Regions from separate parts of the Anaerobacillus alkaliphilus genome, predicted to be linked through region 2. Evidence: riboswitches for the same ligand, from Rfam matches in the RefSeq annotation. Region 2 holds a riboswitch; each other region holds the start of a gene.
The links. Region 2 has a riboswitch for lysine ahead of dapA (4-hydroxy-tetrahydrodipicolinate synthase). Riboswitches for the same ligand answer to the same signal wherever they lie in the genome.

Region 1: it holds a riboswitch for lysine, as region 2 does, so the genes downstream of both, DS745_RS19210 (aspartate kinase) here and dapA (4-hydroxy-tetrahydrodipicolinate synthase) in region 2, are expected to answer to the same signal.
Region 3: it holds a riboswitch for lysine, as region 2 does, so the genes downstream of both, lysA (diaminopimelate decarboxylase) here and dapA (4-hydroxy-tetrahydrodipicolinate synthase) in region 2, are expected to answer to the same signal.

What each region holds. Positions count from the first base shown of each region.
Region 1 is NZ_QOUX01000046.1:817,837-822,720, reverse strand. Features, by position in the region: gene uvrC (excinuclease ABC subunit UvrC) at 107-1,876, shown strand; lysine riboswitch at 1,970-2,156, shown strand; gene DS745_RS19210 (aspartate kinase) at 2,307-3,536, shown strand; gene DS745_RS19205 (YslB family protein) at 3,579-4,019, opposite strand; gene DS745_RS19200 (TrkH family potassium uptake protein) at 4,215-4,884, shown strand, end outside.
Region 2 is NZ_QOUX01000047.1:618,507-623,390, reverse strand. Features, by position in the region: gene DS745_RS23450 (peptidase) at 1-645, shown strand, start outside; gene DS745_RS23445 (hypothetical protein) at 899-1,378, shown strand; gene DS745_RS23440 (ASCH domain-containing protein) at 1,473-1,814, shown strand; gene dapA (4-hydroxy-tetrahydrodipicolinate synthase) at 2,062-2,949, opposite strand; lysine riboswitch at 3,107-3,289, opposite strand; gene DS745_RS23430 (HD-GYP domain-containing protein) at 3,553-4,653, shown strand; gene DS745_RS23425 (MgtC/SapB family protein) at 4,705-4,884, shown strand, end outside.
Region 3 is NZ_QOUX01000001.1:34,182-39,065, reverse strand. Features, by position in the region: gene DS745_RS00215 (LysM peptidoglycan-binding domain-containing protein) at 1-402, opposite strand, end outside; gene lysA (diaminopimelate decarboxylase) at 578-1,900, opposite strand; lysine riboswitch at 2,065-2,236, opposite strand; gene DS745_RS00205 (spore germination protein) at 2,317-3,816, opposite strand; gene spoVAEA (stage V sporulation protein SpoVABEA) at 3,819-4,379, opposite strand; gene spoVAE (stage V sporulation protein AE) at 4,384-4,734, opposite strand; gene spoVAD (stage V sporulation protein AD) at 4,762-4,884, opposite strand, start outside.

The DNA of each region.
Region 1 (4,884 bases), on a different contig from region 2:
TTTTTTGTGTGTAAAAAATATCTTCTACATTTTACATTCTACATTTCACAGACAATTATGTTATAGTTACTCTCATATAAATATCATCGATAAGTAGGTGATTAAAATGGAGAAACTTAAGGAAAAACTTGCAATATTGCCAGATCAACCTGGTTGTTACTTGATGAAAGATCGACAAGGAACAATTATTTACGTTGGTAAGGCAAAAATATTGAAAAATAGAGTTAGGTCTTATTTTACTGGTTCTCATGATGGAAAAACGCAGTTGTTAGTAAGTGAGATAGAAGATTTTGAATATATTATCACGTCATCGAACCTTGAAGCATTAATCTTGGAACATAATTTAATTAAGAAGTATGATCCGAAATATAATGTGATGTTAAAGGATGACAAAAGTTACCCATATTTGAAAATTACTGCTGAAGAACATCCTAGGTTAATTACAACTAGAAATGTAAAGAAGGATAAAGGAAAGTATTTTGGTCCTTACCCTAATGCTGGGGCAGCTAGTGAGACGAAAAAACTTCTTGATCGTCTATATCCATTAAGAAAATGTAGCACCATACCCGATAGAGTATGCCTATATTATCATATTAACCAATGCCTAGGACCATGCATTCAAGAAGTGAGCGAAGCTACAAATCGTGAAATGGTTGAGGAGATCTCTCGTTTCTTGAACGGTGGTCATAAAGAAATTAAAAAAGATTTGTTTGCTAAAATGGAAAAGGCTGCTGAAGCATTAGAGTTCGAACGAGCAAAGGAATACCGTGACCAAATTCAACACATTGAGGCAGTGATGGAAAAGCAGAGGATAACAATTGCTGATGATGTTGATCGGGACGTTTTTGGCTTTGCTTACGATAAAGGCTGGATGTGTGTACAGGTCTTTTTTGTTCGTCAGGGAAAGCTAATAGAACGTGATGTTTCGCTGTTTCCAGTTTATCAAGAGCCTGATGATGAATTTTTAACATTCCTAGGACAATTCTATAGTCAAAAAGAGCACATTAAGCCCAAGGAAATATTCCTACCAAAATCAATTGATAAAGAGCTAGCTAGTGATTTTATCCAAGTTCGAACCGTTCATCCTCAAAAAGGACCCAAGAAGGACTTAATTGAACTGGCAGGTAAAAACGCAGAAGCGGCTTTAAAAGAAAAGTTCGCTTTAATTGAACGTGACGAAGCAAAAACGGTTAGGGCTATTGAAAACTTAGGGATTGCTTTAAATATTCATTCACCCCATCTAATTGAAGCCTTTGATAATTCGAACATTCAAGGTGTAGATCCAGTTTCCGCTATGGTCTCGTTTGTTGATGGAAAACCAAATCGTAAAGGATATCGAAAATATAAAGTGAAAACAGTAACAGGCCCGGATGACTATGAATCAATGAGAGAGGTTGTTAGAAGACGTTATTTAAGACAACTTAAAGAAAACCAACCATTACCTGACCTAATTGTGATTGATGGAGGTAAGGGACAAATTTCAGCTGCTCAAAGTGTTATTGAAGACGAGTTAGGTTTATCAATTCCCGTATGTGGTTTGGCAAAAGATGATAAACACCGAACGTCACAATTATTAATGGGTGATCCACCTGAAATAATCCCATTAAAAAGAGATAGTCAGGAGTTTTATTTGTTGCAACGGATCCAAGATGAAGTTCACCGTTTTGCAATTACATTTCATCGTCAAATTCGTAGCAAAACTTTGTTTACATCTGTTCTTGATGATATTGATGGAGTAGGAGAGAAACGGAAACGTACATTGTTAAAACATTTTGGATCAGTTAAGAAAATGAAAGAAGCCGAGTTAGAAGATTTTCGTAGCATAGGAATACCAGAAAAAGTAGCATTGGCTCTAATGGAAAAACTAAAAGAGTAAGATGGAGAGTTTTTCTTTCTCTCCCACATTTACAATTACTTTTTTTTCTGATAAACTACTTCTTAATTGAATATCCAATACTTCAAATGTTGAAGTGGTGGTAGAGGTGCAAAAACCAAGAGTAAATTATCGTAGGATGATGAGGTCCAGTAATGATAATTAAAAGGGGAATTTGCCGAAGTGTAACACTCGCTCACGAGTTTTATGCTGGACCTGCATTGAAGAAATGTAGGGCTGTCACACAGTCACCCCAATGATTGTGTGGAGAACTATCTCACGTGTACGGGAACATTATTTTTCGTTTCTATTGTTTTAACACATTAAAAAGTTAAAGCATCAGTGAGGGTTTTCTTCTTACTGATGCTTTTTTATATGGAAAAACTACTGAGATAGAATTGGGGAAAATATAGAAATTGAAAGGATGTTACGTATGGGGTTAGTGGTGCAAAAATTCGGTGGAACTTCAGTTGGAAGTGTAGAAAGAATCAAACATGTTGCAGGTAGAGTGATAGAAACGGTTGAAAACGGTGATCAGGTTGTCGTAGTTGTCTCTGCGATGGGTAAGTCAACTGATGAGTTAGTAAAATTGGCTAACGATATAACGGATAAGCCTAGTAAAAGAGAGATGGATATGCTACTTAGTACTGGTGAGCAAGTGACTATATCGTTATTATCAATGGCATTACAGGCGAGAGGTTATGAGGCAGTTTCATTAACTGGCTGGCAGGCAGGGATTATCACAGAAGCTTGCCATAGCAATGCTCGTATTACGAAGTTTGAGGAAGAAACAATTAAACAACATTTGGGTGCAGGGAAAATCGTTATTGTTGCTGGTTTCCAAGGTGTAACTGTAGATGATGAAATTACTACTTTAGGAAGAGGAGGATCAGATACGACAGCAGTTGCTCTCGCAGCTGGCTTACATGCTGATCGTTGTGATATCTTTACTGATGTAACAGGCGTATTTACAACAGACCCAAGAGTAGTAAAAAATGCTCGGAAATTAAGCTCAATTTCCTATGATGAAATGTTAGAATTAGCAAACCTTGGTGCAGGAGTATTACATCCTCGTGCTGTTGAGTTTGCAAAAAATTATCAGGTAAAATTAACGGTTCGTTCTAGTATGGTTGAAGAAGAAGGCACAATGATTGAGGAGGAAGTAACAGTGGAAGAGAATTTAGTTGTACGTGGTCTAGCTTTTGAAAGTAATGTGGCTAAAATATCAGTTTGTGGCATGCCAAACCAAATTGAAGGACTATCAAATTTATTTACAACACTAGCTGCAAACAATGTGAATGTGGATATTATTATCCAAAATGTCATCGCAAGTGAGAATACAAATATTTCCTTTTCAGTTCTTTCTGAGAAGTTAACTGAAACGTTAGAAGTACTTGAGCAAAATCGTGAAACATTAAAATTTCAAGAAATCTTGCACGAAACAGGACTAGCCAAAGTATCAATAGTAGGTTCAGGAATGATCTCTAATCCAGGTGTGGCTGGTCAAATGTTTAAAGCTCTTTCAGAAAAAGGGATTTTAATAAAAATGGTTAGTACATCAGAAATTAAAGTTTCTACGGTTGTAGACCAAAAAGATATGGTGTTGGCTGTCGAGACACTTCATGAAGAATTTCAATTAGATAAAGTTAAGGTTACTGTTTAGTATTACTGAGAAAACGAGCAGCATCTTGATGCTGCTCGTTTTTTACACGCTTTCATCGTACACATCCCATTTAACGTGAAAAATCAGCGTTGGATGCCCTTTTTTTTGTACTTCGTTTGTTTCTGTCATATACCCGACAATACGTTGAATTTGCTCAGCTAGAAAACCAGCTTCTAGAGGTCGATGTATTTGTTTTTTTTGCCCAAATAAGCTAGACGTTAACTCAAAGGTTAATTCTGATTTTTTTTCTTTTAACAGTGTTAACTCTCCCCAACCTGCTCGTTGGAAGAAACCAATAATTTCTTCAATGGAGTTAACCGGATATTTTCTTGCAAGTGATTTCCCCGACCAATATAAAATAATATTATGCTCTTTTCCAAGAAGATCTGGTAGAACATCTTCTCTTAATAAATCGTAGCCAAACAAAGGAATTTGCAGTTCTGTTTCATCTATGGTTGTTGTCTTTTTTTGACCAAAGATCATCATCCGTCCCCCAATTTTTTTGTGTAAGTCATGTAGAATTTTAGTATGGCTCTAAGTTCAAACTTATAAATCATTGATTTCTACAATTAACTTTTACTCTATAAAGTATTATACTTCTTTTATTGTGAATTCACTATATGCTATTTCTAAATCTGTGGTATACTAAGTCCCGAACAAAATTCGGAGGTAAAGATGATGAATTTATCTAAAGGTAAGTTTTTAACCCCGTTTCGCATTATTATTATCTCATATATTGTAGCAATGTTTTTATTTAGTTTGTTGCTATATTTACCCATTTCAAGCTTACCTGGTGTAAACGTGACATATCCGGAAGCCTTGTTTACTTCCGTTAGTGCAGTAAGTGTAACTGGACTAACAGTTGTGAATGTTTCCGAAACGTTCAGCTACATAGGTATTATTTTTTTGGCAATAGCTATTCAATTAGGCGGAATTGGAATTATGACCTTAGGGACATTTGTTTGGATGATCTTTGGTAGAAAAATCATTCTTTCTCAAAGAATGCTTATCATGGTTGACCAAAATCAAAATAATTTCTCGGGTCTTGTGAACTTAATGCGTGGGATACTAGTTGTTGCGTTAGCGATTGAATTAATTGGTGCACTTATTTTAGGAACATACTTTTTAAATCATTTCGATACAGTTGGTGAAGCATATTACCAAGGAGCTTTTGCATCCCTAAGTGCTTTTACAAACGCAGGTTTTGACGTTACTGGCCAATCATTAATTCCTTTTGCAAATGATTATTTTGTCCAACTCGTTACTGTTTTGTTGATTTTTGCTGGAGCAATTGGCTTCCCGGTGTTAATGGAGTTAAAGCAGTATTTCTCTAAAGAACACCCGAATT
Region 2 (4,884 bases):
CATGTCAAAGGGCGTTCCGCTCATGGTGGTACCAGGTACCACGGGGTGAGTGCTATTGAGAAAGCTGGATTAGTTGTTAATCATATTCTGGCGCTTGAAAAAATACGCAATGAACGAATAGATGATCCCCTTTATCGTTCAATTCCTATTCCTGTACCAATCAATGTTGGTCGAATTGAAGGGGGAGATTGGCCTTCATCAGTTGCAGATCTAGTCAAGCTTGAAGGGCGAATAGGGATTGCACCGAGCGAGACGATTGAGGAAGTCCAGGCGGAGTTGGCTGAGTGGTTAGAAAGGTTAGGGGCAATAGATGAGTGGTTTATTGATCACCCTGTTGTGCTTGAATGGTACGGAGCTCAGTGGTTGCCCGGTTCAATAGATCTTGACCATCCGTTGATGAAAATAGTAGAAGAGAAGTTTTTCGACGTTACAGGGATAAACGCAACGGTGGAAGCTTCTCCTTGGGGAACGGACGGTGGACTTTTAACGCAAGTAGGTGACACACCTTCAATTGTATTTGGCCCAGGAAAATCAAGTATGGCCCATTTTCCTAATGAGTATATAGAATTAGATGAAATTTTTAAAGCAGCTGAAATTATTGCGCTTACTGTTATTGAGTGGTGTGGTTTGGATGATCGTGACTGAATATAGAGGGCTGTTGTTAGGGATCTAGTCAAAAGCCCTTTTATCTTGTACAAGATGAATGCCCGCTGCCTAATGCATAGGATGATGTAGGCCTAGAAGAAAGGGAGTGCATCATTTGTATCCAAACTATGAACATTTACATTATGGGTATGACTCAAATGAACTAATGGGACATAGCCAATATCAGCAACAAGACGAAAGATTATTAAATCCGTTATTTAATTATTTATTTCCAGGGCAAGGTACAGGACAAATGGGTCAACAGTGGTGGCAGCAACCTAGCCAACCTTGGGGACAACAACCTGGCCAACAGTGGGGACCGCCATGGGGACAACAACCTGGTCAACAATGGGGACCGCCATGGGGACAACAACCTGGTCAACAATGGGGACCACCATGGGGTCAACCGCCAGGTCAACAATGGGGACCACCAGGACCGCCGCCAGGACCACCACCAGGACCAGGTCAGCAAGATGGACCACCAACGACACCACCACCGTCATTTACACCACAACAACAAACACAGCAAGTAGGGGTGTTCGCTGTTGATCCGGGAGCAATTAGAAGATGTTTACGACGTTTTACGTATGTTTGGTTAACGAACCGACAACAATTCTGGTTCTACCCGACGTTTGTAGGTAGAAGATCTATCGCAGGTTACCGTTGGACTGGATTTAGATGGGTATACTTCGGAACTGACTTAGAAGCAATTCAGTCGTTCCAGTGCACGTAAGAGTAGTAGGAAAAAGATAATTACGGTAGCGTAATTATCTTTTTTCATTGTTAATGCTATAATGGTTAAAACTGAATGAAAGTGAGGGAGTACTATGACTGAACAAGAGAAATTACCGCCAAAAACATGTGAAATCGACCGATTGGTTACAGGTGCAGCCGATATCGAAAAGATTATAAGTGGTCAAAAAAGGGCAGTGAGAAGGAATGGCCGTTACGCAGATCCAGGGGAGATCATGGTCTTACATAACCACTCGTTTAAAGTAGATAAGGTCTATCGCCAAACTCTTGGGGACTTAACTGATGAAATGGCTCAGGATGAGGGCTATCCAACATTAGAAGAATATAAAAATGCGATTTTATCCATACACAAGGGAATGCCATGGGTACCAAATATGAAAGTGTGGGTGCATGAGTTTAGTCCTGTAGGTGAGTAGATGATTTGAAGGAAGCTGTTTTTTGACTGCAATGCAGCGGTTGAAAAATTAGCGGTCATACGTTCCGCTATTTAGTGGAAAAATGCCCTTTTTTGAGTTTCGCGGCCACCAGTTCCGTTAATTGGCCATTTTTCAGGTCAAAAAGAGCCCATAACAGCAAAATAACGGAACGCCTACGGTAAAACATCATTAGAAAATGTCCTTCAATACATAAATAAACCCTCCCACTAGTAGGAGGGTTTATTCATTATAAAGCTGGAGATAATAATTTTGCTTTTAATGCGGCTGAAACTGTCATGTTTTCAACTTCCGTCAGTGGTACTAATGGTAAGCGAACTGAACCTACGTTTTGACCAATCATACCTAGAGCAGCTTTTACAGGCGTTGGATTTGGAGCAATAAATAATGATTTCATAATTGGTAATAGCTGTCTGTGTAGAGTGGCAGCAGTTTTTGTATCACCATTATGAAATGCGTTCATCATGTCCTGCATTTCGTTTCCAATCACATGAGAGGCAACGGATACTACACCGTGTCCGCCGATTGCTAACACTGGTAGTGTTAAACTGTCATCCCCGCTATAAAGTAAGAAATCCTCTGGCGTATTTTCAATAATGTTCGCCATTGCATCAAGATCTCCGCTTGCTTCCTTTATACAAACAATATTTTCAATTTGTGATAAACGAACAATCGTATCTAACTGCATATTAACAACGCTACGACCAGGGATGTTATAAAGCATAACTGGTAGCTTAGTTGTTTCTGCAATTGTTTTAAAATGTTGATAAAGCCCTTCTTGACTTGGTTTATTATAATATGGTGCTACAAGCATAATTCCGTCAACACCAGCTTGGCTTGCGATTTGAGTTAATTCAATGGAAGATGCCGTACTATTCGTTCCTGTACCTGCAATAACAGATACACGTCCAGCAACAACCTCGACAACAAACTTAAACAAATCTGCTTTTTCGCTCGTTGTGAGAGTAGGTGATTCACCTGTTGTTCCGGCAACGACGATTCCATCAGTTCCATTTGCGATTAAGTGGTTTAGTAATGATTGTGTTGCTTCAAAATCAATTTTTCCTTCTTGGTCAAATGGTGTAACCATTGCCGTTAATAATTGTCCAAAATTCATGGAACACACCTCTATTCAGTAGTTTTTCGCCCTTCTTCATTATAAAAGACGAGTTAAGTTCTTGAATAGAGCTAAATTACAAGATCACCGATAAAAAGACAAAAAGCAACAACGAGGGAATCGTTGTTGCTAGAAAGGTAACGTCTCGGTTACTCCAGCGTAAGATAGCCCTCCATATAGCGTCGCCACTATACGACAGTCCTGGATTTGTTCAATCGCAGGCCCAGTAACTAATTTATGAGTCACTAGTTACTTCGGCAAATTCCCCTTTCGAAATCCGTCAACAGAGCTCATTCTCCTCAGAATATGTACTAATGGTCATTGCGCCTCTATCACTTCAATGTAAATTAAAGTAAGAAATAATATGAACTTTCATCAAAGATATCAAATTGTCAGCGTTTTTGCAATAAAAACGACAAAAAAAGTGGGAGATGATAAATTTGTCAGTAATTTATCTTTTAGAGTGCAAGTAATTTGTCTAGGTCTTATCACCCAATATATCAAAAATTTTCATATTTTTCGATAGAAAGTGACAAAAACCATTTAATTGATTGGGGTTTCAGTTTAATATTAGGTAAGCGCAAAAAGAAATGAGGGAAAGAAATGCGTTTAATTACTGTTGACAAAATAACGCCGGGAATTAAACTAGGAAAAACGATATATAACGAGAAAGGGAAAGTCCTGCTAGCAGCTGGAACAGAACTGTCAGAAGGCTTAATCCGCAGACTCAAGAAATATAACATTTTTACTATTTACATAGAAGATGAACTATCTGAGGGAATTGAAATTGTTGAAGCCATACCTGAAGAGTTACGGTTAGAAGCTGTCAATTTGATTACTGAGGGTCTTCACACGATTGCTGATTTAGCAACCTCAAAGGTTAAAGGTATGATGAAGTCAGAACGTACGATTAGAAGTTTTCAAAAGATTTTTAAAGACATATTGCATTGTTTATCTGATAATCGAACAGCGTTAAATTTACTAGCTACTACAAAAATACATGAAAATTATTTGTACATGCATAGTGTGAATGTGACTATTTACTCATGTCAGCTAGCGATTGCTAATGGGTTACCATTAAAAAACATCGAAGAAATTGGCATAGGAGCGATGTTGCATGATCTAGGAAAAGTATACGTTTCGCCGGAGATACTTAATAAACCAGGTTCATTAACCCAAAGTGAATTTGAACATATGAAAACACATTGTTCGTTAGGGTTTGAAGTATTAAGAAAACTTCATGAAATACCGCTTCCTGTTGCGCATTGCGCTTTTCAACATCATGAAAGAATTGATGGTACCGGATATCCACGCAATTTAAAAGGGAATGAAATTCATAAGTATGCAAAGATTATAAGTGTTGCTGATGTGTTTGACGCTGTAACTAGCCATCGAGTTTATCGACCGCCTATATTGCCACATAAAGCGCTAGAATTGCTTTATGCTGGAAGTGGGACACAGTTTGATGTTAGGCAGGTAGAGTTGTTCCGAGATTGTATCGCTATCTACCCTCAAGGACTCACGGTGAAACTTAATGATGGAAGGACTGGCATCGTATCAAGCTATAATTTCCATTCTGTCGGAAGGCCAGTGGTAAGAATTATTCAAGATGAACAAAATCAAGTTGTGGTGCCTTATGAAATTGATTTATGTAAACCTGGCCATTTACACTTGGATATTGTCGAAGCGGATGCATTGTTGTAAACTAAAATGCATACTTACTTTATTTTCTAGTACTGCTTAGGGGTGTTCAATATGGTATTTGTATCTTTTTTTTATTCTTCAGTAATTGAGTTTTTTTATGATGAGAATGTACTGAAACTCGCGCTTGCTGCACTAATTGGAAGTATTATAGGTTTAGAACGTTCACTGAAACATAAGCCAGCTGGCTTAAAAACCGCGATGATCTTAACCGTTGGTAGTTGCTTACTAACC
Region 3 (4,884 bases), on a different contig from region 2:
AAACGGATCAGTTATTGAAACACCAATACTAGATGATGCATGGATCATTTGTCCTGGTTGTATGTATACACCTAGATGATTTATTTGACCATCAAAATTTGTATCGTAGAATACTAGATCGCCTTTTTGTAACTGTGTACGACTCACTGCCACACCCACTCTAGCTTGGTCACGACTTACTCTTGGTAGGATTATTCCGTTTTCAGCGAAAATTTGTGCAGAAAACGATGAACAATCAAATCGTGTCGTATCCCCAACCGCTGCTCCAAACTGATAAGGTGCCCCAAGGTATTTCATCCCAGTTTGGATAACTGAATCTTGAACAGTAGTAGTTGAACTAGCTAATGCAGAACCCATAGGAATCATTAGAAATGCCATAATACAAGTAAATAGTTTTTTCATGCTGTACCTCCATCTCGTTGTTCTTATCTATCATAACGAAATGAAGGGAACAGTTTCATTAGGAGATTAATAGAGTAATAGCCAATTATTACCCCTCTTATTATATTGATATAACTACAAGAGAACATAATAAAAGGATAACACAACTAACTTATGTTATCCTCAACTAAAAATACTATTTCGACAAACCTTTACCACTTAGCTGTAGGTCCAATTGGACAATATCTTTATATGTCTCTCTTTTTACAACTAGAGTAGGATCACCGTTCTCTACGAAAACAACTGCCGGTCTCGGTATCCGATTATAGTTATTTGACATTGAATATCCGTACGCACCAGTACAAGAAACTGCCAACAAATCACCATGTTTCGCAAACGGTAAAGCGATATCCCAAATTAACATATCCCCACTTTCACAACACTTTCCTGCAATTGAGTATGTTTCTTGGCTGCTTTCGTTACTACGATTAGCAATCATCGCCTCGTACTTAGCTTGATAAAGCGCTGGTCGAAGGTTATCTGTCATCCCACCATCAACTGATAAGTAGTGCCGTACTTCAGGTATTTCTTTTTCTGAGCCAATTGTATATAGTGTCGTGCCAGCATCACCAACGAGGGAACGGCCCGGTTCAATCCAAATTTCGGGAATATCAATACCTAACTTAGCTGATTGTTCTTCTACTGCATCAATTGTTGCATCGATATATTGTGAAACCGGAAGTGGTGTATCACCTTCTATATAACGAATACCAAAACCCCCACCTAAGTTTACTACCTTTGGAACGTAGTTCAACTTAGTTTTCCATTCAGCTAAGTAAGAAAATATCTTTTCGACTGCCATCGTAAAACCCGTTGTTTCAAAGATTTGAGATCCGATATGACAATGTAAACCAAGCATTTCAAACGCGTCATCATCACTAACCCTGACAATTGCTTCTTCAGCTTGCCCACTAATTAAGTCGAAACCAAATTTAGAGTCTTCTTGCCCTGTTGAAATATAGTCATGAGTATGTGCCTCAACACCTGGAGTAATTCTCAGTAATACGGAAACTGTTTTTTGATACTTTTTGGCGGCTTCTCGTAAGAGTTCAATCTCATAAAAATTATCAACGACAAAGCAACCAATCCCTGCTTCAACGGCCATTTCAATTTCAAAAACACTCTTATTATTGCCGTGAAAATGAATTTTTTCTACTGGAAATCCTGCTACTAAAGCTGTGTGTAACTCGCCACCAGAAACGACATCTAAACTTAGATCTAGTTCCTTAGCTAACTGAACCATTGCCACACAACTAAAAGCTTTACTTGCATATGCAACTTGCGCTTTAATTCCACGTTTTTTAAAAGCCTGTAAAAAGCTGTTTGCTCTTTCCCTAATTAAAGCTACATCATAGACATATAATGGGGTACCAAACTGTTCTCTTAATTGAACAGTATCAACTCCACCTATTTCTAAATGTCCTAAGTCATTACTTCTACTCGTGCCATGTTTGTACATTCACTAAACTCCTCTCATATGTGAATGTTGAATTTAAAATATAATTGAACCTTAAATTCAAAATTCGATTTCTTTATTTCCAAGTTAGCATATCTTATACATACAAAAAGGCGGAAATGTAAGTTACATTTTCCGCCTTATATAAGCATATACGTAACCTCAAAATTAAAAGTAGTCCTCCACTGCTACACAGTGACAGTTCGTTATTTATTCAACAACGACCCAGCAAGAATATGGGGGAACACATTCTCACTTCGGCAAATTGACCTTTCTAACTGCTTCAACACTTCCCAAGCTCCACAGTTTACTCATTCGTTTTGCGCCTCTACCCCATTAAACAATGAGGAATTATTAAATTATCATAATAAAATTAATTACGTTATACTTTAACACAAAACTCACGCAATCGCAATATGTTAGTTCGCGGATTGTTTATGAGGGTTTTGAGGGTTAACAATTTGTGGTCTTTTCCTTTTTAATGGCACAGCAAGCCTGAATACAATATCTGCTAGAGCTCGTGGGTAGAAAGGAATAAATGGCCACATATATGGTGTATTCATCGGTTTTATTGAAACCATGAATAGTAATAGAACTGTACAACCAATCATAAAGCCTGGTACTTTAAAGAGAAATACAGCTAATAGTAAAGCTATTCGGGACAACTTAAGCGCAATCCCTAACTCATAACTCGGTGTAGCAAACGTTCCAATGGCTCCTAAGGCAACATAGAGAATTACTTCAGGGATAAATAGACCAACATTTATGGCTATCTCACCTATTAGCAGAGCGGCAACTAAACCAAGCGCTGTCGCAAGAGGTGATGGGGTATGAATGGCCGCCATCCTCAGAAGTTCTATCCCCACTTCAGCAATTACAATTTGCGCAAATACGGGTACATTCGTTGTTTCATCGGGTCCAATAAACTCTAAAGCTTGTGGTAATAGAGCAGGCTCCATAACCATTAATAACCATAAAGGTAAGATTAGTAGGGCAAAAATCATCCCAAAATAACGGACCCATCGTAAAAACGTACCTACTATTGGCGCTTGACGGAATTCCTCCGCGTGCTGAACGTGGTGGAAAAATGTTGTTGGTAAGATAATTACACTAGGAGAAGTATCAACATAGACAACTACATGCCCCTCAAGGAGATGGCTAGCAGTTACATCGGGTCTTTCTGTATAACGAACTAATGGAAAGGGATTTAGGCCTTGTTTTACAATGAATTCCTCAACAACTTTATCTGCCATAGATATCCCATCTATATCAATGGCCTCTAATTCTTTTTTTACTTGATCAACATAGGTATGATCAGCGACATCCTTTATGTACGCAACACAAATATCTGTTTTGGAACGAGTCCCGACCTGAAGAATTTCATGCCGTAAGCGTTCATCTTTAATTCTTCGTCTTGTTAATGCTGTATTTACAATTAAATTTTCTGTAAAGCCGTCTCTTGCCCCACGAACAACCCGCTCAGTATCAGGTTCATCTGGACCTCTCCCTGGATAACTCCTCACATCTACAAGGATTGCCTCTGACTCATCTTCCATTAAGATAATAATTAGTCCTGCTAACAATTGGTCAGATGCTTCATCTAATGTCTTTACCTTCTGAACTTGCACATGAGATAAACTGTTTTCTATTTTATCTTTGAGTCGAGTCTTCTGTTTTTCTTCGGCATTTAAAAACATGAGATCTTTTAGCATCATAATGACAAACTGGCTATCAACTAATCCATTTAGAAAGTAAATTTGTATATCCCTTTCTAAAACTGTCATTTTTCTTACACCAATATCAAACGTAGTCCCGATGCCTAATCTTTCTTTTAAGTATTTTTCATTTTCGACCAGTTTAACAGATACAGCTTGCTTTGTTTTTTCTACTTTATTTTCTTCAACGATTTCATTAGACACTGTTACTCGCTCCTTTCTAAAATTAATTCAACAGCTTTTTTAGTTATTGGCGCTCCTTTCTCCACTTCATCTTTCCCTGCCATCTTCCCAATATCCCCAATACCTACAATAAAAGGAATCGATAACTGGTCTAGAATGTAGACTGTGTCACCATTAATTCTTCCTAACTCAATATCTGGCAGACCATATTTATCAACCCCATATTCAGTCAAATGGCCATTACGATCAATACTTACGTCCACCCTTGTCCATTCACTGTGATGAGTTCTCGAGGCTACAGCAATTGCACCAATAATATTTAAATCATTATGCGTTGCCACATAGCGCATCGCTTCTTCTCCTGGACCTTCCTCTGTAAAACCACAATCATCGAACATAACTAAAATGGGATCATGAGGCGTTTTTTTTATTAACTTAACAAGTTCTTCACCTGATAATCGACTAGGATTTCCCCATGAACTTGAAATGCAACGACCGCCAATTTCCTTTGCAACAACTTCAACGGCTTGTTTGGCAGACTCGTCACCATCGGTAATTAATATGACTCTTTTTTTAGGTTCCATGGTTTCATCCTTTCGGTTTAAAGAATACTGCTACTAAAAATCCAAAGAGAATAGCTGATGATATACCCGCTGATGTCACTTCAAATATCCCCATACCAATCCCTAAAAATCCTGATCTTTGAGCTTCTGCCATTGCCCCATGCACAAGAGAATGGCCAAAACTGGTGATAGGTACAATTGCTCCAGCACCCGCAAAGTCAATAAGGCGGTCGTACAAATGAAATCCATCTAATAATGCACCTACAATAACTAAAGAACTCATGACATGGGCAGGAGAAAACTTAAAAAAATCTAAAAGTAATTGGCCAAAGACACAAATTATGCCTCCTACAGTAAAGGCAACAACGTACTCCATTTTGCTCACCCCCATTTCTTTCTTTGGTTACTCAACATACTCAAAAGATACACCATGAGCAATGCATGGAATGGACTCTTTTTGTTGCACCATGGTTGGATTTAATAGAGCACCTGTTGCAACAACCAATATTCTCTTAAATGTTCCACG